Egicoccus sp. AB-alg2: one gene and its partner. The protein of the gene in region 1 binds, or shares a complex with, the protein of each later gene. Links are inferred from orthologs where the notes say so. Each region holds a gene or a part of one and is shown on either strand. Other genes may lie near its edges. The genes, in order: ACERM0_RS05915 and uvrB.

Evidence for each region.
Region 2: the proteins of ACERM0_RS05915 (region 1) and uvrB are in contact, whole or in part, in a crystal structure (PDB 7EGT), measured with the Thermus thermophilus proteins. The link is inferred for Egicoccus sp. AB-alg2 from one-to-one orthologs. Residues at the interface, in WP_096412145.1 of Thermus thermophilus: His654, Arg656, Phe657, Gln666, Asp668, Glu669, Lys680, Arg681, Leu682, Ser683, Lys685, Tyr686, Ala687; in WP_096411307.1 of Thermus thermophilus: Glu23, Leu25, Arg26, Asp27, Gly28, Glu29, Arg30, Phe31, Arg55, Glu326, Asp327, Phe328, Glu379, Ser382, Gln383, His398, Gly400, Arg401.

Annotation. Positions count from the first base shown.
Region 1 is NZ_JBGUAX010000003.1:140,690-152,035, forward strand. What follows is about bases 2,394-6,179. They hold ACERM0_RS05915 (UvrD-helicase domain-containing protein), read left to right. Parts: upstream 2,394-2,715; coding sequence 2,716-5,979; downstream 5,980-6,179. Other genes in these bases: ACERM0_RS05910 (S8 family serine peptidase), read left to right, coding at 2,394-2,489; ACERM0_RS05920 (SRPBCC family protein), read left to right, coding at 6,084-6,179. Outside these bases: ACERM0_RS05900 (DUF4870 domain-containing protein), read left to right, coding at 1-61; ACERM0_RS05905 (hypothetical protein), read right to left, coding at 126-839; more of ACERM0_RS05910, read left to right, coding at 1,113-2,393; more of ACERM0_RS05920, read left to right, coding at 6,180-6,545; ACERM0_RS05925 (hypothetical protein), read right to left, coding at 6,592-7,107; ACERM0_RS05930 (cobalamin B12-binding domain-containing protein), read left to right, coding at 7,312-7,707; sucC (ADP-forming succinate--CoA ligase subunit beta), read left to right, coding at 7,793-8,974; sucD (succinate--CoA ligase subunit alpha), read left to right, coding at 9,044-9,934; ACERM0_RS05945 (diguanylate cyclase), read right to left, coding at 10,001-11,346. UniProt on the Escherichia coli protein: A helicase with DNA-dependent ATPase activity. Unwinds DNA duplexes with 3'-5' polarity. Translocates on single-stranded DNA with 3'-5' polarity. Initiates unwinding more efficiently from a nicked substrate than double-stranded DNA.
Region 2 is NZ_JBGUAX010000001.1:303,880-314,397, reverse strand. The notes cover bases 1,195-4,152. They hold uvrB (excinuclease ABC subunit UvrB), read left to right. Parts: upstream 1,195-1,610; coding sequence 1,611-3,695; downstream 3,696-4,152. Other genes in these bases: fni (type 2 isopentenyl-diphosphate Delta-isomerase), read right to left, coding at 3,712-4,152; ACERM0_RS01490 (hypothetical protein), read left to right, coding at 1,195-1,450. Also shown: ACERM0_RS01495 (ANTAR domain-containing protein), read left to right, coding at 1-189; more of ACERM0_RS01490, read left to right, coding at 371-1,194; more of fni, read right to left, coding at 4,153-4,746; ACERM0_RS01475 (phytoene desaturase family protein), read right to left, coding at 4,739-6,229; ACERM0_RS01470 (cytochrome P450), read right to left, coding at 6,226-7,440; ACERM0_RS01465 (glycosyltransferase family 2 protein), read right to left, coding at 7,437-8,516; ACERM0_RS01460 (lycopene cyclase domain-containing protein), read right to left, coding at 8,504-9,229; ACERM0_RS01455 (phytoene/squalene synthase family protein), read right to left, coding at 9,226-10,137; ACERM0_RS01450 (polyprenyl synthetase family protein), read right to left, coding at 10,134-10,518. UniProt on the Escherichia coli protein: The UvrABC repair system catalyzes the recognition and processing of DNA lesions. A damage recognition complex composed of 2 UvrA and 2 UvrB subunits scans DNA for abnormalities.

The DNA of each region.
Region 1 (11,346 bases):
CATCAAGGCCTCCAACGGCGAGGGCTACCGCTACCCGATGACGATCCGCTTCGTGCGCTGACGGCGCCCGCCGCCGACCCGCTCCGCCGCGCGGCCCACAGGGTCGCGCGGCGGACTGACGTCGGCTACTCGATCGCCTCCCACGGCCGGCAGCCGCCCCTTGCGATACCCCGGTACGCGTCCGCCAGGCTCGGCGGGTCGTCGCGAACCAGGCCCTGCTCCCGGGCGCAGGCGATCGCGGCGTCGAAGGCGACCGCCTCGTCGGCGGCCGAGTGGCTGGCGGACGTCTGGGCCTCCCAGCGTGCCTTCACCCGCGACGACCACGCCCGCTCGCACCGCCTGACGATGTCGTACATCGCCTGTTCGTCGACGCCGGGATACACCCTGAGGGCGTAGCCCGGATCCGGTGGCCGCGTCAGCGAGGTGATGCCCACGCCGTCCGGATCGGGGTAGCGCGCGTCGACACCGGCCTGGCGCATGCAGTCGGTCGCGGCGCGCATCGCCTCGTCGAGGTCGTCTTCGCCGATCTCGCTGGCAGCGAGCAACCGCTGCTGGAACTCGCGTCCGACTTCGAGGTCAGCGGCCTCCTCGAGGACGGCGAGGTCGGGCTGCGGTGCCGCGTCCGAGGCGCCGGCATCGGGTTGCGGTGCCGCGTCCGAGGTGCCGGCATCGGTGTCCGGCCTCGTGGCCGGGCGACCGGCGTCGGACAGCGGTGCCGTGGCAGCAGTCGCCGGCTCGGTCACCGCACGGGACGGGTCCGGGCCGCTGTCGCACGCGTTCAGCGTCAGCACGGCGAGCGCGAGCAGCCCGACCCGTCGGGACCACGACCTTCGGTTCAACCCCGGTCCTGTCGTCATGTGCAACCGCCACGTCGGTCACGACGCAAGGGCCGGCCCGACGCCCTGGGCGGCGACCCACGAAGCGAAAGCCGGACTTATGCCCAGATCGCGCGGCCGAGCGCCGTCGAGGTTGCGAGCAGCGCACGGTGGCGTCGGGACTAGTCCGCGCGCGTCACCGGACGCACGCACCGGCGTTGAGCCCGGCAGATCCGCTGCCACCAACGCCTGGAGCCCCACGTGCGCCGGAGACTCGCTTCCCTTTCCGCTGGTTCGTTGTTCGCCGTCGGGGGCCTCCTCGGCCCGATGCTCGGCGGCGTCGGCACCGTGACCGGTGTCACCACCACGATCGTCGACGACGCCGTACGGCAGTTGACCGGCACGGCCACCGTGCTGGTCATCCTCGACGAGGACGCCGACGTGGACGCCGCGGCCCAGGCCGTCGACGCCCGCGTCGATCTCGTCAGCCGCTACGACCGGATCCACGTCCTGCTTGCGAAGGGGCCGGCCGACGCGCTGCGGGGGCTGGCGGACGTACCCGGCGTCATCCGGTTGGAGCACGACGCCCCGATCGAGACCTTCACCGACTCCTCCCACGTCGCCACCCGCGGTCAGCAACTCCTGGACGGCGAGGTCACCATCGGCGGTCAGGTCGTCGACGGCACCGGCGTGGGCGTCGCCGTCGTCGACACCGGCGTGGACGGCTGGCACCCGGACCTGGAGGCTCGCACGGGCGAGAACGTGAAGGTCGTGCCGTCGCTCGGCGTGCTGGGCGGCACCGCGATCCCGTTCCCGGAGTCCGACACGCTCAGCCTCGGCGGCCACGGCACGCACGTTGCCGGGATCGTCGCCGGGGACGGGACCGCGTCGTCCGGGAGGTTCCACGGCGCCGCCACCGGCGCCACCATCCACGGCGTGAGCGGTGGGACGCTGATCTCCATGCACTCCGGGCTCGAGGGGCTGTACTGGGTGCTGGAGAACCACGAAACGGTCACGCCGACCATCCGCGTCGTCAACAACTCCTGGGGCGGCAGCGCCGGCGACTACAACCCCGACGGTGCGATCCCGCGGGTCGTGCGGGCGCTGATCGACGAAGGCGTCGTGGTGGTGTTCGCCGCCGGCAACTCGGGCGGTGACGGCTCCACGCAGTCGACCAGCATCCAGTGCGTCGACCCGACCCCAGGCATGATCTGTGTCGCCGCCTACGACGACCAGGGCACCGGTACCCGCGACGGCGAGACGGCCAGCTTCTCGTCACGCGGTGACGCCACGCGTCCGGAGACCTGGCCGGACCTCGCCGCCCCCGGCGTCGACATCATCGCGGCGTGCCGGCTCACCCTGCCGGTCTGCGCCACCGGCGCGACCGCGTCGCCGGACCCGCTGTACTACAGCAGCCTGTCGGGCACCTCGATGGCTGCCCCGCACATCGCCGGCATCGCCGCCCAGGTCCTGCAGGTCGCGCCGGAGCTGACGCCGGCCGAGGTCGAGCAGATCCTCGTCGCCACCGCCACCAGCTACGGCGACTCGGGCTTCGAGCAGGGCGCCGGACTCGTCGACGCCGTCGCCGCCGTCCGCACCGCCGCCGGGGAACCGGCCCGCAGCAGTGGCCACCCCGGCCGCTCCGGCCAGGCACCCGGGCGCGGGCGCGGCTGAACCGCAGCGCCACGCACGGCAAGGACCTCCCACGCGGGGGGAGAACGGCCCGGGACTCCGCCGTCCCGGGCCGTTCTCGCGTCGCCGCCGTACCCCTTCGCGGCTCGGTGGACCGTGGTGCGGGCTGTAGACACGCGGCCGGGATGTCGGAGGCCTGCACTACCCTCGGTGGTTCGACCCCGGCACGCCGTCGGGGCTGCCGTGCCGTCGTCGTCCGAGGCTCACCGTGTCCGCCGATCCCCGTCTGCTCGAAGGTCTGAACCCGGCGCAACGCGACGCCGTGGAGACCGTCGACGGCCCCGTGTTGGTGGTCGCCGGAGCGGGGTCCGGCAAGACCCGCGTGCTGACCCACCGCATCGCGCACCTGATCCGCGACCGGCACGTGAGCCCGTTCGAGCTGCTGGCTATCACGTTCACCAACAAGGCCGCCGGCGAGATGGCCCAGCGGGTCGGTGGGCTCGTCGGCGACCGGCTGTCGGACCGGATGTGGGTCACCACGTTCCACAAGTCGTGCGTGCGGATCCTGCGGCGCGAGCTGACCCGGCTGGGCTACCGCAGCGGGTTCACGATCTACGACGCGCAGGACAGCCAGCGACTGATCGGGCAGATCGCCAAGGACCTCGGCGTCGACGACAAGCGGCTGTCGCCCCGGGCGATCCAGCACGCGATCAGCAACGCCAAGGACGAGCTGGTCGACCACGAGACCTACGCGTCACGTGCCGGCGCGTGGCCGGAGATCCAGATCGCCGACGTCTACAAGGCCTACCAGGACCGGCTGCTGCGGGCCAACGCCCTGGACTTCGACGACCTCATCGTCAAGACGGTGGAGATCTTCCAGCTGTTCGACCCCGTGCTCGAGCACTGGCAGCAGCGCTTCCAGTACCTGATGGTCGACGAGTACCAGGACACCAACCGCGCCCAGTACCACCTCGTCAACCTGCTCGCGGCCGCGAACCGCAACATCATGGTCGTCGGTGACCACGACCAGTGTCTCGTGCCGGGCACGCCGATCTCCACGATTCGCGGACCCGTACCCGTCGAGGAGGTGCAGGAGGGCGATGTCGTCCTCGGCACGGGCGGTACGCACGAAGCCGTCGCTCGCCCGGTCACCAAGGTGATGCAGGGCAGCTATCTCGGACCGGTCTGGCGGGTGCACGTCGGCGGCCAGCTGTTGGTCGGCACCCCGCACCACATGGTCCTGGCACGATTCACCAACGACCTGCACGACCGGCATCTCGTCTATCTGATGTATCGCGCCGACCGCGGCTACCGGATCGGCCGTACGAAGGCCGTGCGACCGGCGACGTCGAAGCAGGTCGAGGTCGGCCTGCGCGTCCGCGTCAATCAGGAACGCGCCGACGCTGCCTGGGTGTTGAAGGTCTGTGACGACGTCGGTGAGGCCACCTTCTGGGAGTCGTACTTCGCCGCGGAGTACGGACTGCCGACGATGTGCTTCCACTCCGAGGGCCGCAATCTGTCCATCAGCGACGAACGGCTGGCGGAGCTCTTCGGGCGCGTCGACACCGAACGTCGTGCCAAGGACCTCATGGCCGACTTGTGCCTGCATCCCGACTTTCCGCACTATCGGCCAGGCGGGGGCAGGCGACGTCAGACGGTCAACGTCGTCATGTACCAGGACCACCGCTACGGCGAAGTGGGCATGCACCGCGTCACATGGGGCTCCAACCGCCAGGAAATGGCCGACCGTCTCCGGGCGGCCGGGCACCGGGTCCGCGACAACGGCAAGGGCGGCTGGAAGATCGAGACCAGCCGCAAGTCGTACGAGGCGGCGTTGACCCTCGCGCGACAGATCGCCGCGGACGGCGGCATCGACGTGGTGCGCCGCGCACAGATCGACGGCGTCAGGTGGCCGGTCGTGCCGTTGTCGCACGTGCATCCCGGCATGAAAGTGCTCCTCGAGCGCGAGGAAGAGTTCGTCGAGGCAACGGTCGACCACGTCGACGTCGGGTTCCACGACGGGCCCGTCTACGACCTCGAGGTGGCGGACACGCACACGTACGTGGCCAACAGCATGCTGGTGCACAACTCCATCTATGCCTTCCGCGGTGCGACGGTGCAGAACCTGCTCGACTTCGAGCGGGACTACCCGGACGCGACCGTCATCCCGCTGGTGCAGAACTACCGGTCGACGCAGACGATCCTGGACGCCGCCAACGCGGTCATCCGCAACAACGCCTCGCGCTACCCCAAGGACCTGTGGACCGACCAGGGGCTCGGCGAACCGGTCGTGCGCTACCACGCCGACGACGAGCACGACGAGGCCGCGTTCGTCGCCGAAGAGCTGGAGAAGCTCCGGGCCGAGGGCTTCACGTTCGACGACGCGGCGGTCTTCTACCGGACCAACGCCCAGTCCCGTGTGCTGGAGGACGTGTTCATCCGCGTCGGCATCCCGTACCGGGTGATCGGCGGGGTGCGCTTCTACGAGCGCAAGGAGATCAAGGACGTCCTCGCCTACGCGCGCCTGCTGGTCAACCCCGACGACGACGTGTCGGCGCGGCGCGTCGTCAACACCCCCCGCCGCGGGGTCGGCGACCGCACCGTCGAGGCCGTCGACTGGCACGCCAGGCGCGAGGGCATCAGCTTCCTCGAGGCGTGCCGCCAGGCCGAGCACGTACAGGGCCTGGCCACCCGGGCGATCGGCGCGGTGACCTCGTTCGTCGACCTGCTGGACGGGCTGCGCACCGCGCTTGAGCACGACCTCGCCGTCCCGGACCTCATCGAGGAGATCTGGAACCGGACCGGCTACCTGCGCGAGCTGCAGGCCGAACGCACCGTCGAGGCACTGGGTCGCGAGGAGAACCTGCGCGAGCTCAAGTCGGTCGCCACCGAGGTGCACGAGCGCGGCGGCGGCTCCGATCCCTCGCGCCCCGGGCACGGGGCGACCGGCATCGCCGGGCTGGAGACGTTCCTGGAGTCCGTCACCCTGGTCAGCGACCAGGACGAGCTCGAGGACGCCGAGGACGGCACCGTCACACTCATGACGCTGCACACCGCCAAGGGGTTGGAGTTCCCGGTCGTGTTCCTGGTCGGCATGGAGGACGGGGTCTTCCCGCACGTCCGCTCGCTGGACGACACCGCGGAGTTGGAAGAGGAGCGCCGGCTCTGCTACGTCGGGCTCACCCGCGCGCAGCAGCGGCTGTACGTCACGCACGCCGACCACCGCACGCTGTGGGGCGGCACCTCGTACAACCCGCCGTCGCGGTTCCTCGACGAGCTGCCGGGCAACCTCGTCGAACGTCGCGGCGCCACCCGCGCGACGTCGGCCGCGTCGCGTCGCCGCGACAAGGAGCTCCTCGAGGTCGCCGGCGAGGAGTTCCGGCCGGGCGACCGGGTGCTGCACACCAAATTCGGTCCGGGAACCATCGCCTCGCTGACCGGCGAGGGCGAACGCGCCGAGGCCACCGTCGACTTCGACAAGGCCGGCCGCAAGCACCTCATGTTGGCCTACGCCCCACTCGTGAAGACCTGACCCACACCGGCCTCGTGCCGAACGTCGGCGTCGGACACCGAACCGTCACTGGCTACGGTGCCGAACCCGCAGGCGACGGACGTCGGAACAGGCAGGAGCAGCGGGTGTCGAAGCGCACGCGGAAGGTGTCGGCGAGTCGGGTGATCGAGGCCGACCGGCAGGCGATCTTCGACGTCCTGGCCGACCCGGCGATGCATCCGGTCATCGACGGATCCGGCACGGTCCGGGACGTGCAGTCGGGCGGGCCGGAGCGTCTCCACCTCGGCGCCAGGTTCGGGATGTCGATGAAGGTGGGCGTGCCCTACCGAATCCTCAACACCGTCGTGGAGTTCGAGGAGGGCCGCCGCATCGCCTGGCGCCACTTCCACGGCCACCGGTGGCGCTATGAACTCGAGGACACCACCACCGACGACGGCAGGCCGGCCACGCTCGTCACGGAGACCTTCGACTGGTCGCGCGCGCTGACCAAGGTCTGGCTCGACCTGTCGAGCTACCCGCGGCACAACCTCCAGGGCATCAAGAAGACCCTCGCGCGACTGGACGACCACGTGCGCGCCCGCGTCTGACGCGTCCGACCCGGCGACGACGGCCCGGCCAGGCCAGCCGGCCGGGTCAGCAGGCCGGCTCGGCGGCATCCGAGGAGGGCGCCGGACCTGCCACGGTCCGGGTCGCGTCCACGTAGACGGTGCCGTCGTGCACGATCGTCGGGTACTCCGCCAGCGACGCCGCGCCGCCCAGACCGCGGCCGGTCAGGTTCCAGACCCGCGCGCCGTCCTCGAGCCGGTTGGACGGCTCGCAGTAGGCGACCCCGGCTGCGTCGGCGAAGACCCGGATCCGCCCGCCGGCGGCCACCAGCACCGCGTCGAGGTCGTCCAGCGGCTGGCTCGCCGCCAGCTCGTCGATCTCGCCCACCGGTGTCCACGGGGCCGGTGGCGGCTCGCCGCTGCGCTGGAGGAACAGCACGCCGGCGGCGACGACGACCAGCCCCGCCAGGACGGACGCGACCACCCACTGCAGGCCGAGCGGCGCGCGCAGCACGATCTTGCGCGCACGCTTCGACGCCCGCTCCGGCAGGTAGCCGGAGGGGCCGAACTCCGGCCGCTGGCCGGTCTGCCTCGGGTCGCCCATGCTGCGGCGAACGGTACCGCCGCAGCACCGGGGCCCGGTGCGGGGTGGACGCTCGCCCGGGGCGGCTTGGATGGTCCTGCCAGGTGCCGACTATCCTCGCCGGGACGTGCGGCGCGCGGGACGAGGCGCCACACCCACGAGCTCGCGGCGCCGCGGTGGCGATCCCTCCAGGGCCCGCGCAGACGCGAACAGAAAGAGTCGACGATGGCGATCCGAGTCGTCGTGGCCAAGCCCGGGCTGGACGGTCACGACCGAGGTGCCAAGGTCGTCGCGCGAGCGCTGCGCGACGCGGGGATGGAGGTCATCTACACCGGCCTCCACCAGACCCCCGAACAGATCGTCAGCGCCACCCTCCAGGAGGACGCGCAGGCCGTCGGCCTGTCGATCCACTCGGGTGCGCACATGACGCTGTTCCCGAAGGTGGCCCGGCTCCTGCGCGAGGCCGGCGCCGACGACGTCGTCGTCTTCGGTGGCGGCATCATCCCCGAGGAGGACATCCCGCTGCTGAAGGAGCAGGGGATCGCGGCGATCTTCACGCCCGGCACGCCCATGAAGACCATCACCGACTGGGTGAAGGGCAACGTCCCCGAACGTGTCTGAGCCCGCCTGACGCGCCGCGCCCGCCAGGGACGCGGCGCTTCGTTCTTCCCGCCCCTTTCCGTACACCTGATCGAGGAGGCCCTCCGTGGACCTCGTGGAGTTCCAGGGCAAGCAGCTGTTCCGGCGCAACGGGGTGCCCGTGCCGCCGGAGGGCACCGCCTGCCGCACCGTCGACGAGGTCGAGGCGGCCGCACGCCGCTACATCGAGCAGGACGGGGCCTCGGCCGTCATGGTCAAGGCCCAGGTCAAGACCGGCGGTCGCGGCAAGGCCGGCGGGGTCAAGTACGCCCCCTCGGTCGACGCCGCCCGCGAGCACGCCGGCAACATCCTCGGGCTCGACATCAAGGGCCACACCGTCAACGTGGTCTACATCGAGCCCGCGTCGGACATCGCCGAGGAGTACTACCTGTCAGTGATGCACGACCGCGTCAACAAGGGCGAGCTGATCATCTGCTCGAAGGAAGGCGGTGTGGAGATCGAGGAGGTCAACCGCACCAACCCCGAGGCGGTGGTCAAGCGCACCGTGCTGCCCTCCGAGCGCGAGAACGGGCTGCCCCGCGAGCTCGCGCGGGAGATCATGTCCGAGGCGAAGATGCCCGAGGACGTCCGTGATGAGGCCGCGGACCTGCTGGTGCAGCTCTTCGACGCCTACCTCGCCGAGGACGCCACCCTCACGGAGATCAACCCGCTCATCAAGACCGAAGACGGGCGCATCATCGCGCTGGACGCCAAGGTCACGCTCGACAACAACGCCGCGTTCCGCCACGACGGCTACGAGGAGTGGCAGATCGAGGGCATCGACAACGACGACCCGCTGGAGGCCGAGGCCAAGGCCAAGGGCATCCAGTACGTCAAGCTCGACGGCAACGTCGGCGTGCTCGGCAACGGCGCCGGCCTGGTGATGGCCACCCTCGACGTCGTGGCGCAGAACGGCGGGCGGGCCGCGAACTTCCTCGACGTCGGCGGTGGCGCGTCGGCCGACGCGATGGCCGAGTCCCTCGGCCTCGTGCTCAAGGACCCCGACGTCAAGAGCGTGTTCGTCAACATCTTCGGTGGGATCACGCGCGGCGAAGAGGTCGCCAACGGCATCGTGGAGGCCACCAAGCGCCTCGGGGACTTCCCACAGAAGCTCGTCGTGCGCCTCGACGGCACCAACGCCGAGGAGGGCCGCCGGATCCTCGAGGAGGCGGACCTGCCCAGCGTCGTGTCGAGGCCGACGATGCAGGAAGCCGCCGCCGAGGCCGTCCGACTGGCGAGCGAGGCCTGAGCCGACCGACGAGCCGCACCCCGGGCACGGGGTGCCGACAACGCCCACCAGCGGCGTGAGGAGCAACTCGTGAGCATCTTCATCGACGAGAACACGAAGGTCGTCGTCCAGGGCATCGGGTCCCAGGGCACGTTCCACGCCAAGCGCAACCAGGCCTACGGCACCAAGGTCGTCGCCGGCACGCACCCGAAGAAGGGCGGCACGACCTGGGAGGGCCTCGACGTCCCGGTCTTCGCCACCGTCAAGGAGGCCGTGTCCGAGGCCGGCGCCAACACCTCGATGGTGATGGTCCCCGCACCCTTCACCAAGGACGCGATCCTGGAGGCCTACGAGGCCGGTATCCAGACCATCGTCGCCATCACCGAGGGGGTGCCGGTCCACGACATGACCGAGGTGTTCGACGTGGTCGTGCGCCGCGGCGGCGTCCGGCTGATCGGCCCCAACTGCCCGGGCCTGATCAGCCCCGGCAAGTCCAACGTCGGCATCATCCCGACCGACATCACCCAGCCGGGCAAGGTCGGGCTCGTGTCGCGCTCGGGGACGCTGACCTATCAGATCATGCACGAGCTGAACGAGGCCGGCATCGGCATCTCCACCTGTGTCGGCATCGGCGGCGACCCGGTCATCGGCACGCAGTTCCTCGATGTCATCAAGGCCTTCGCGGACGACCCGGAGACCGAGGCGATCGCGTTCGTCGGCGAGATCGGCGGCTCCGAGGAACAGATCGCCGGCGAGTGGATCCGCGACAACATCCCCGACACGCCGGTGGTCGGCTACATCGCCGGTTTCGAGGCGCCTCCGGGCAAGCAGATGGGCCACGCCGGCGCGATCGTCAAGGAAGGCGGGCCGAGCGGCGAGTCCGCGGCGGAGAAGAAGGAGATCCTCGAGGGCTACGGCATCGCCGTCGCCATGAACCCCTCCGAGGCCGCCCAGCTGATGATCCAGCGCCTGAACGCCTAGCTCCCGGGCCTTCGCCGCCCTGCTGCACCCGCGCCCCGGTCGATGCTCGGCCGGGGCGCCGGCATGTCACGCGGTGCCGAGCCGCGCGTCGTCGGACACCGGCATGCCGGGCAGGTCCGCCTCGGTGCGTGGCTGCGTGCGCGTGCCCTCGTCCTCGTCGTCCTCGTCGAGGTCCTCGAGGTGAACGACGCGGTCACGGCCGGCGCGCTTGGCGGCGTACAGGGCGCGGTCGGCGCCGGCGATCAGTTCGGCGCGGTCCAGCGCCGTCCCGACGGTGGTCGCGATCCCGAACGACGCGGTCACGGTGCCGAGGTCGCGGCCGTCCTCCGACTCGAACTCCAGGGCCCGGATGGCGTCGCCCAGCCGCTCGCAGGCGCGGCGGGCCTCGGGTGCCGAGGTGTCGACCAGGATGACCGCGAACTCCTCGCCGCCGTAGCGGCACACGACGTCGCTGGTGCGCAGCAGGTCCTGCGCCCGCCGCGACACCCCGACCAGCACCGCGTCACCGGTGGGATGTCCGTAGGTGTCGTTGATCCGCTTGAAGAAGTCGAGGTCGAACAGGGCGACGGACAGCACGCGCTGTTCGCCGAGGTCGGAGCTGCGCGACACGCGTGACAGCTCGGCGGTCAGCCGCTGCTGCAGGTAGCGGTGATTGGGCAGGCCAGTCAGCCCGTCCGTGGTCGCCATGGACCGCAGGTCGGCCTGCAACCGGGCGTTGTCCAGCAGCAGCGACGCCTCGTCGGCGAGCAGGCTCAGCCGCCGCAGGTCCCCGCCGCGCAGCGACGGGGCACCCAGCAGCGGCTTGTTCACCTCGGCGCTGATGACGGCCAGGAGCCGGCCGTCGATTCGCAACGGCAGTAGGGCCAGCGGGGCGTCGGGTCCGTGCGCACGCTGCAGGACGCCCGGGCGCACGTCGTTGCGCTTGACCAGCGTCGGCGTGTCGCGCTCCACGGCGGTGGCGATGGGATGCTCGGAAGGGGAGAGCAGGGCGGCTTCCTCGACGGCGTCGCCGCCGCCGTGCCCGGCCTGCGCCACCGGCTTCAGGCGTCCCTCGTGGGTCAGCCAGACGACCGCACCGCGGTAGTCGAGCTGGTCGACCATGGTGGTCGCCAACGCCTCGCAGACGCGGTCAACGCCACGTCGCGGGTCGAGTTGCCGGGTGACCTGGCGCAGCATCGTGAGGTCGGTCAGCCAGCGGCGCAGGTCGCGCTCGGTGACGCCGTTGAGCACCCCCACCAGGCCGGTGACCGCCCACAGCCCCAGCAGCAACCAGACGGCGCGCAGGTCCGGGTCCAGCGCCAGCGCGAGGCTGCCGTCGACGGGCCGCACGGCGTCGACCGCCTGCGGCAGGGTCGGCGGGTCGACCGAGCGCACCCACAGCAACGCGATACTGAGCACGGCAGCGATCCGCA
Region 2 (10,518 bases), on another replicon or contig:
AAGGGCGTGCTCATGGCCCGCGAGGGATGCGACGCCGACACGGCGTTCGCGTTGCTGCGCAAGGCCTCCCAGGACGCCAACCGGCGCCTGCGCGACGTGGCCCGCGCGGTGGTGGCACATCACGAGGCCGGCTCCTCCGGTGTCACGCGCGGCGAGAACGGCCTGGCGCGCGGCCGCGACCGGCCCTAGCAGGCCGTCAAGGGCGTCGCACCTGTCGGACGGGTGACCGAAACCGGTTGACAGATCCGGTCGTGCCTGCGACGGTCGGGGCCGAGAACCGGTTGAGAACACCAGCCGCCGGGTCGCCCCCAGGCTGGTGTTCCTTTTCGTTTCTGGGCTGTCGACACACGATCCGGCGGGAAGGTCGGTCGTGTTCGGGAAGCCACGCACACACGTCGGGTTCGTACTCGACGACGCGCTCGGTGCGCGGGGGCGGATGGCAGCGGTGCTGCCCCACCTCCGGTCGCGGGCGACGGTGCTGGGGCCTGTCGGCGTCGACGTCCCCCTGGATGCCGCGGTCGAACAGGTGCCGGTGAACGGACCCGCCGAGGTGCTGGCCTGGGTGGCGCGCGAACGACCCGACCTGCTGTTCGTCGACGGGCCGGACTCGCTGGTGCTGGCCGCCGCGCTGGGGGAGGTCCCGGTCGCCACCCTGCTGCGGCACGGCGAGCGGAGCGAGGAACGCGACCTGGTCCACGAGGTCGCCCACGGCCTGCTGGCGCCCTACCCGCGCGCCTTCGCGCCGCGCTCGACCGGGCCGATCGACGAGGCACGCGTGCAGCACGTGGGTTGGCTGCCGGCGCCGCTCGGCCCGGCACCGTCGCCGCTGCCCGCGGCCGGGAGTTCCGACGCCCGCCGCACGATGGTCGTCGTGACGGGGCGCCGCGGCGCGGGCGTCGAGCCGGCGGACCTGCGCGCGGCCGCCGCGGCCACGCCCGGCTGGCGGTGGCTGATCGCCGGCGAGACGACGGTCGCGCCGGCACCCGGCCTGGAGCCACTCGGCGTCCGGCACGACCTGCTCGCCGTGCTCAGGGCTGCGGACGCGGTCGTCGCCGGTGCATCGCTGAGCACGGTCGCGGCGGTCGCCGCCGCCGACGTGCCCATGTTGGCCGTGCCCCGGTCGGGGCGACGGGGGGCCGAGGACGAGTTCGCGGCCCTGCTCGGCGCGCTCGGCGCGGCGGTGCCGCTGCACCGCTGGCCGGCCCCGGAGCAGTGGGACGAACTCCTCGACGGTGCGGCGCGGATGGATCGCGCCTCGCTACGCGAGGGATGGGACGGCGGCAGCCCGCTGCGGGCCGCCACCGCCTTGGACGGGTGGGCCGGCGCGGCCGCGGGGGGCGCGCCGGACCCCGATCGACGTGCGCGGTTGCTGGCGTGGGCTTCGGCCGGGGACCTCCCCGACGTGCCCGACGCCCTCGCCGGCGCGGGGGTGCCCATGGTCGGCACCTGACCAACCGCTCGGTGGGGTGGACCGGCAGCGGAGGTTCGGTCCCCCTCGCCAGCAGGCCCACCTCAGGGGGGCTCACCGGCCCGGACCGACCGGGCGGCCGATGGAGGGCGGCCGCCATGCGGTCCGGGCCGGTCCGCGTCCCGGAGGTACGCTCGGCCGCATGTCCGAACTCGCCACGCCCTTCGCTGCCCGCCGTCGCGACCTCGACGAACGCCGCTCCGGCGACGGACGGTTCCGGGTCGTCAGCGACTTCACCCCCTCGGGTGACCAGCCGCGTGCCATCGAGCAGATCGCGGAGGCCTTCGAGGCCGGCGAGCGGGCCGTCACCCTCCTGGGCGCGACCGGCACCGGCAAGACCTTCACGGCCGCGAAGGTCCTCGAGCAGCTGCAGCGGCCGTGCCTGGTGATGGCGCCGAACAAGACGCTGGCGGCGCAGCTCGCCAACGAGTTCCGCGACTTCCTCCCGGACAACGCCGTCGAGTACTTCGTCAGCTACTACGACTACTACCAGCCGGAGGCCTACATCGCCTCCAGCGACACCTACATCGAGAAGGACTCGTCGATCAACGACGAGATCGACCGGCTTCGTCACCGGGCCACCATGGCCCTGCTGTCGCGCCGCGACGTGGTCGTGGTCGCCTCGGTGTCGTGCATCTACGGCCTCGGCTCCCCGCACGAGTACGAGGACCACGTGCTGTGGTTGCGTTCGGGCGAGGAGGTCGGACTGGACGCCTCGATGCGCAAGCTCGTGGACCTGCAGTACGCCCGCAACGACCTCAACCTCATCCGCGGCACCTTCCGCGTCCGCGGCGACACCCTCGAGGTGTTCCCCGCGGACGACGAGCGGGCCGTGCGCGTGGAGTTCTTCGGCGACGAGATCGACCGGATCGTACGTGTCGACCCGCTCACGGGCGAGGTGTCGCGGCCGGTGGAGCAGGTCGGCATCTTCCCGGCCTCGCACTACGTCTCCTCGCCCGAGGCGCTGCAGCGGGCGCTCGGCTCCATCGAGACGGAGTTGGCGCAGCGACTGGCGGACCTCGAGGGCCAGGGCAAACTGCTGGAGGCCCAGCGGCTGCGCATGCGGACCAACTACGACCTGGAGATGATCCGCGAGGTCGGGTTCTGCAACGGCATCGAGAACTACTCGCGCCATTTCGACGGGCGGGCGCCCGGCTCGCCGCCCTACACGCTGCTCGACTACTTCCCGGACGACTTCGTCGTCTTCCTCGACGAGTCCCACGTGACCGTGCCGCAGATCGGCGGCATGTACGAGGGCGACCGCTCCCGCAAGGACGCCCTGGTCGAGCACGGCTTCCGGCTGCCGTCCGCCTTCGACAACCGGCCGCTCACCTTCGACGAGTTCCTGGAGCGCATCGGGCAGCGGCTGTTCATCTCGGCGACGCCCAGCGCCTACGAACGGCGCGAGTCCGACACGATCGCGGAGCAGATCATCCGGCCGACCGGGCTGGTCGACCCGCAGGTCGTCGTGCGGCCCACCACGGGCCAGATCGACGACCTGATGGAGCAGATCCGCCAGCGCACCGAGCGTGACCAGCGCGTGCTCGTGACCACGCTGACGAAGAAGATGGCGGAGGACCTGACCGACTACCTGCTGGAGAACGGCGTCCGGGTCCGGTACCTGCACTCCGACATCGACACCGTCCAGCGGGTGGAGATCCTGCGATCGCTGCGGCTGGGGGAGTTCGACGTCCTCGTCGGCATCAACCTCCTGCGCGAGGGCCTGGACCTGCCGGAGGTGTCGCTGGTCGCCATCCTCGACGCCGACAAGGAAGGCTTCCTGCGCTCGGAGACGTCGCTGATCCAGACGATCGGTCGCGCCGCCCGCAACGTCGACGGCCAGGTCGTGATGTACGCCGACCAGGTCACCGAGGCCATGGCGCGGGCGCTGGAGGAGACCGAGCGGCGGCGCGAGAAGCAGTTGGCGTACAACCGCGAGCACGGCATCGACCCGCAGACGGTGCGCAAGCGCGTCGGTGACATCATCGCGGCCGTGCGCGCCGAGGAGCAGGGCGAGGACTACCGCCCGGACGACTCGCCGAGCGCCCGGGACGCGGTCGACGTCTCCGAGGTGCCGCAGGAGGACCTGCGTGCGCTCATCCAGCGCCTCGAGGAGGAGATGCACGAGGCGGCGGCGGAACTGCGGTTCGAGTTCGCGGCGCGACTGCGTGACGAGCTCGCCGACCTCAAGCGCGAGTTGGCCGGCATGGAGGCCGCCAACGTCTGACGGGCGCGTACAGCGCCTACGGCACCACCGGTGCGACCGGGCCGGCGTGCAACCCCAGCCGGTGCATCGCGGCCACGTCGCCGGCGCCCGCGGCGAACATGACGGTGCGCAGTTCGTCGAGGAACTCCTCGATCCACGCGACGACGGCGTCGGCGCCCGCCAGCGCCGGCGCGAGCAGCGGCCGTGCCACCGCCACGGCCGAGGCGCCGAGGAGCAGCGCCCGGGCGGCGTCCGTGCCGTTGCGGATGCCGCCGGAGGCGATGCGCGGGATCTCCGGCAGTTCGCTGCCCACCTCGAGCAGGGCCCGGGCCGTCGGGACGCCGATCTCGGCCACGTCGGGACGCACGACCGCGCCGTGGGCGACGAACTGCTCGACCCGTGCCCATGACGTGCCGCCGGCGCCGGCCACGTCGACCGCCCCCAGCGGCAGGCCGGCCAACTGCCGGGCGGCCCGCCGGCCGATGCCGTGACCGACCTCCTTGACCACGACCGGGACCGGCAGCGCCTCGGCAAGGCGCGCCAGGTGGTCACGACCGCCCCGGAAGTCGACGTCGCCGCCCTGGATGGCTTCCTGCAGCGGGTTGCAGTGCACGGCCAGCGCGTCGGCGCCGACCTCGTCGACGGCCTGCTCGGCCTCGGCCGGGCCGTAGCCGGCCACGAACTGGGCAAGGCCGAGGTTGCCCACCAGCAGCACGTCCGGTGCCAGGTCGCGCACCTGGAAGCTGTGGCGTGCCTCGGGGCGCTCGAGCATGACGCGCTGCGAGCCGAGCATCAGCCCGACCCCGCAGCGCTGGGCCGCCTCGGCGAGGGCCCGGTTGATGCGACCGCCGCGTTCCTCGCCGCCGGTCATCGCTCCGATCAGGAACGGCGCGCGCAACCGTCGGCCGAGCAGCGAGGTGCCCAGGTCGATCCCGTCGCGGTCCAGGTCGGGCAGCGCGTGGTAGGGGACCTCGACGTCCTCCAGCCCGGTGGTGCGGGTCTGGAAGTCGACCGTCTCCTCGAGGCAGACCTCGAGGTGGCGGCGCTTGCGGTCGAGGATCCCCTCAGGCACGCACCGTCTCCCCGAGCCGGGCGGGCGGGTGCTCGTCCACGATCCGTTCCGTGACCAGGCGGGCGGAGAGCATCACCATCGGCACGCCGGCCCCGGGGTGGGTGGAGGAGCCGACGTAGTACAGGTCGCGCAGGTGTGGGTCCTTGTTGTGTGGCCGCAGGTAGCCGACCTGGCTCACCGAGTGCGACAGCCCGAAGGTCGCGCCGCGGTCGAGCGAGAACTCGTCGGCCCACCGCGGCGGGTCGATGACCTCCTCGAGCACGATCCGGTCGCGCAGGTCGACCCCCTTGGCGGCCAGGTCGGTCAGCACGTAGTCGCGCACACGGTCCCGTTCGTGTTCCCAGTCGATGGGTGCGTCGGAGTTGCTGTGGGGCACCAGAACGTAGGCGATGTGGTGTCCGTCCGGCGCCAGCGACGGGTCGGCCAGGGTCGGCACGTGGACGTAGTAGGACGGGCGCTCGTGCACACGGCCGGCGAAGACGTCGCTGAAGTTGCCCTCGTAGTCGTCGCCGAACACGACGTTGTGTGCCCGCAGGTCGCCGAGGTCGCCGCGGACCCCGAAGTAGAAGTTCAATGCGGACGGTCCGTAGCGCAGCTTCTTGCCCAGCGGGTGGCGTGGCTCGCGGCCCAGCAGCCGCCGCTGTGCCCACGGCCAGTCGGCGTTGACGAGGGTCAGGTCGGCTTCGAGGTCGCCGTCGTCGAAGTGCAGGCCCGCCGCGCGGCCGCCCCGCTGGATGACGCCGGTGGCGGGGTGGTCACAGACGACGTCGACGCCGAGGTCGCGGCACAGCCGTACCAGCCCCTCCACGAGGCCGTACATGCCGCCGTCGGTGAAGTGCACGCCCTCGACGGTGTCGTTGTAGGGCAGCAGCGCGTAGATGGCGGGGGCCGTGAACGGGTTCATCCCGATGTACATGGCGTTGAAGGTGAACAGCTGGCGGAGCCGCGGGTCCTTGAAGTGGCGTCCGACCAGTTTGTGCATCGGTTCGTAGACCCGCAGCGAGACGAACTGGGGCAGGTTCGAGATGCCGAACATCTCGCGCAGCGAGCGGAAGTTGCGCTCGACGAAGTGCTCGCGCGCGCCGCGGTAGAGCTTGTCGCCGATGGCCGCGAAGTCGTCGAAACGGGCGCCCGCGCCCGGCTCGATCTGGTCGAGCTCCGCCTTCAGGGCCTCGCGTTCCACGCGGGCCTCCATGCGCGCGCCGTCGGCGAAGAACACCTTGTAGGCGGGGTCGAGACGGCGGATCGTGACGTAGTCGGCGGGGTCGGCCCCGACGTCGGCGAACGTGGCTTCGACGATGTCGCGCATCAGCAGGATGCTGGGACCGGTGTCGATCCGGAAGCCGTCGCGCTGGATGACGTTGCCGCGCCCGCCGGGGCGGGGCAGCCGTTCGTGGACCTGGACGTCGTAGCCGGCGTGGGCGAGCCGTGCGGCGGCGGACAGGCCGCCGATGCCGGCACCGAGGACGAGTGCACGTGTCACGGTCGGTCGCTTTCGTGCGGGGCGCGGGAGGCGCCGGCGGCGGAAGAGGCGGGGGAGTGACCCCGCACGAGCCGGAGCGGCCCGCGCGGTGCGATGGTGACGGCGGCCACCGGGCTCGGGTCGCCCGCGACCGCCCGCAGCGACTGCTGCAGCACGGCCTCGAGCGCCTCGTCGAGCATCAGGCGCGCCAGGTGGGTTCCGAGGCAGGTTCGTTGCCCGGCACTGAACGGGATGTAGGTCCAGGCCCGGATCCCGACCTCGAACCGGGTCGGGTCGAAGACGTCCGGCCGTTCCCACAGCTCCGGCCGGCGGTGGGTGAGCATCGGGCTGTAGAACGCCATGGTCCCGACCGGCAGCGGAGTACCCTCGAAGCTGGTGTCCCGTGCGACCCGCCGGGCACCGATGAAGCCCGGCGGGTGCAGCCGCAGTACCTCGTCGACGGCCTGACGACGCCGATCGGCCGGCTGCCAGGTGGGATGCGCGGCGAGGTACCACAGTGCCCAGGCCAGCGTGTGAGCGCTGGTGTCGAAGCCGGCCGCGAGCCCGACCCGCAGCTCCTCGACGGCGCCGGGCACGCTGGCAAGAGCGGCCGCGAGGTCGTCGGCCTGCGGGTCGTCGCGCCGCAGCGCCAGTTGGCGCGACAGCTCGCGCCGCACGGCGCGGCGTGCCCCGGGCCGCGGGATCAGCGCCGAGGGCATGCCCTCCTCGAGCGGGCGGAGGTACTCGGCGAGCAGGTCGGCCGGGAAGCGGCCGGAGAACAGCGCGGCGTTGAGCATCGCGGGCACCGCGTGGAGGGCCCAGTCCAGGCCGTCGAACTCGCCGACGGGGACCATCGCGTCGACGGCGGCGCGGACGCGTGCGCGCAGCTTGTCCACGTCGCGGTAGCGCGGCTCCAGCACGAGGCGGCGTGGCCGGTGGGCCGGGGCGTCGGTGGTGATGATGCCGCCGGCGAGGTGGGGGATCAGCGCCGGCATGCTCCGGCGGGCCACGAACGTCTCGCCGTCGCGGAGCACGAACCGGTTCCAGGCCGGGGAGGCGCCGACGACGGCCGGCCGCCGGGGCAGGCGCAGCTCGAACACCGGCCCGAGCGCCGCGCCCTCCTCGAGTAGGGCCAGCGGCTCCTGGCCCCAACGCCCGAGGTGGCCGTGCACGGGGTGACCGGCGGGCGAGGGCAGGCCCGTGTGGGAGGTGGTCGCGGGTGCCGCCGTCATCCGCCCACCTCGAAGCTGCGGCCCTTCCAGGTCTGGCGTCGCTGCAGGGCCCGCAGCGCGACCGGCAGGCCGGCGATCGGCAGCAGCGGTGCGAGCACCGCCTCCAGCGGGTCGCGCCGGGTCGTGGCGGCGACGACGGCCCGCTGGGCGATCCCCAGGGCCAGCGGCAGGCGCCAGGCCGGGTGCCGGGGCGCCAGCGCGGCCGGCAGCGTGTAGGCCAGCCCGTGCCACGCCACGTCCGCGAGCAGCAGTCCGCGACTGCGGCCGTGGGCGGTGAGCAGGTTCTTGCCGAACCCCGCCAGCGCCTCGCGGTAGCCGCGGTACATGCGGGTGTGGACCACGCCGTCGCCCAGCGCCAGGGCGACGGCGTTGCCCTCGCGGCGGGCCAGCCGGCCGAAGGCGACGTCCTCGACGATCCGGCCGCGGACGCCCGCCCAGCCGCCGATGGCGTCGTAGACCTCGCGGTGGATCGCGATCGCCTGGCCGTTGGCGGTCACGGCGTGCGGTGACACGTCGGCGTGCAGGAGCGGGTAGGGCAGGCCCGACAGCAGCACCTCGTCGATCACGGGCACCGTCAGCCGCTCACCCCAGGTGACCGTGTCCTGGGTCGGGAAGATCGAGCCGACGCGGGCGCCCTGGGCCTCCAGCGCGTCGAGGAAGCCGGCCACGGCGCCCGGTTCCCAGTACACGTCCGCGTCGGTGAACACCAGCCAGTCACCGCGGGCCGCCTCGGCCAGCTGGTGCAGTGCCCACGCCTTGCCGAGCCAGCCGTCGGGCAGCGGCGCACCCGTCAGGACCTTGACGCCCTCGACGGCCGCGGCCACCTCGGCGGTGCCGTCCTCGGAGTGGTCGTCCAGCACCAGCACCTCACCGGCTCCCTGCCGCGCCAGACCCGGCAGCGTCAGCGGCAGGTTGCCGGCCTCGTCGCGGGCGGGCACGAGCACGGAGACCCGTTCGAGGTCGCCGCGCACCGCGGCGCGTATGCGGGGGAAGGTGCGCCAGTTCACGACGTTGACCGCGATCCGGCCGGCGAGGAACGCGACGACCAGGCGCCGCAGGAGCGTCAACGGGCCCATGCGAGCACCTCGGACCTGACGGAGGCGAACAGGACCATGCCCTGCACGACGACGAGGTTGGTGACGAGGAAGAACGTGGCTTCCTCCACCGGCAGCGGGCCGAAGGCCAGCCCGGTGGTGTAGCGCTCGCTGATGGACCAGATGCCGTTGGCGATCGCGTAGCCGTCGGCCAGCCACAGGTACACCGTCGGCACGGCGACGGCGGGCCACAGCACGCGCAGGCGGTCAGCCAGCCAGCGGCCGCCGTACCACCACTGCAGGCCCAGCGGCGGGCCGATCCAGGCCAGGATGAGGCCGAGATAGCGGGTCGGTTCGTAGAGGACGAGCGCGCCGGCGGTGACGGTGCCGGCGACCCACGCGAGCACGGTCGAGCGGCTCGCCCGCTCACGGGGCGGCGGCGGCGCGAGCAGGTCGGCGCGGCGCATGAGCAGGATGGTCCAGCCGCCGGTCATCAGCGTCTGCAGGCCGAAGAAGAGGTACTCCTCGATCGGGACGTACCAGATCGTGCCCAGGACGCGGCCGTCGCCGTAGCCCCACACCTCGCTCGCGACCAGGTAGTTGTCCCAGGGCGTGGTCCACACGTACGCGATCACGACCAGCGTCAGCAGGCCGGCACCCAGCCAGGGCCGCTCCCGCAGGGTCCGGACGACCGGGACGGCCAGCAGCAGCAGGGGCGGGAGCAGGAAGACGAGGAGGAACTGCAGGTACGTCACCCCGCGCCTCCCGTGCCGGTGCCCGCCAGGGGTTGCGGGGACGGGGCGGCGGGGGCGGTGCCGGCGGCCCGGGTGGCGCTGCGGGCCTCGGCGAGCAGGCGGGCACGGCGGGCCGGCGGCACGCTGGCGCGCTGCCGCAGGTTGTCCCAGCCACCGGCGCGCAACTCGTCGAGGATGGCGCGGTACTGGACGGCCGCATAGGCGACGGCGGTGCGGTGGTGGCGCAGGTGGTGCAGGCCGTCGAGTCCGATCTCGAAGCGCTGCTCGGCCTCGTGGGCGAGGTGCTCCATCAGCCGCCGGTAGCGGGGTCCGCGCACGTCGCTCCGTAGGTCGTCGAGCGTGACACCGTAGGCGGCCAGGAGGTCCGCCGGCAGGTAGACACGGTCCCGGGCGAGGTCCTCGCCGACGTCACGGAGGCAGTTCGTCAACTGCATCGCGCGGCCGAGCTGATCGGCGGCGTGCTCGGCGGCCGGGCCGTGCGCCCCGCAGATCGGGGCGATCATGAGGCCGACGGCCCCGGCGACCTGGAAGCAGTACCGGTCGAGGTCGGCGAAGGTGGCCAGGCGCACGCTGCCGAAGTCGGCGCGGAAGCCGTCGGCGAGGGCGTGGAAGGCGGCGCGTGGCACCGGGAATCGACGCACCGCCCAGGCCAGGGCCCGCTCCCAGGGCTCGACGGGCCGGCCGAGGTAGGCCTGTTCGATGCGGGTCTGCCAGACGGCGACGGCCTCCCGTGGGCGCGGCGCGAGGTCGGCGGCGTCGTCCCCGATCCGACAGGCGGCGTAGACTGCACGGGTGGCGCGCCGCCGCTCGCCGGTCATCAGGCAGCTGCCGAGCCAGAAGGTCGTGGAGTGGTGGCGGATGACGGCCGTGACCTCCGGCCAGACGTTGCTGCTGTCGCGGCCGGTCATGCGCCCACCGCCTCGGGCACCCGGGCGGACGGGACCGCGGCGGGCGGGGGGACCAACGCCCGTCCGAGCGTGCGCAGCGACGTGCGGGCCGGACCCGGTGGGAGCGCGCCGAGGTGGTCGTCGGCGCGGTCGAGGAAGCGTTCGACCAGTCGGCCGGCGCGTGTGACGGCGCCGCAGCCGTGCACGATCTGCATGGCTTCCTCGACGGCCGGCCGCGGGTGCGGGGGCGGGTCTCGCAGCACCGTCTGCAGTCGCACGCCCGCGGGGGAGCCGATGGCGTCGAGGACGGGCCAGGTGTACACGCCCAGCTCGAGGTCGTGGCCCACGGGCTTGCCGGCGACCTCGGCGCTGGCGGTCAGGTCGAGCAGGTCGTCGGCGAGC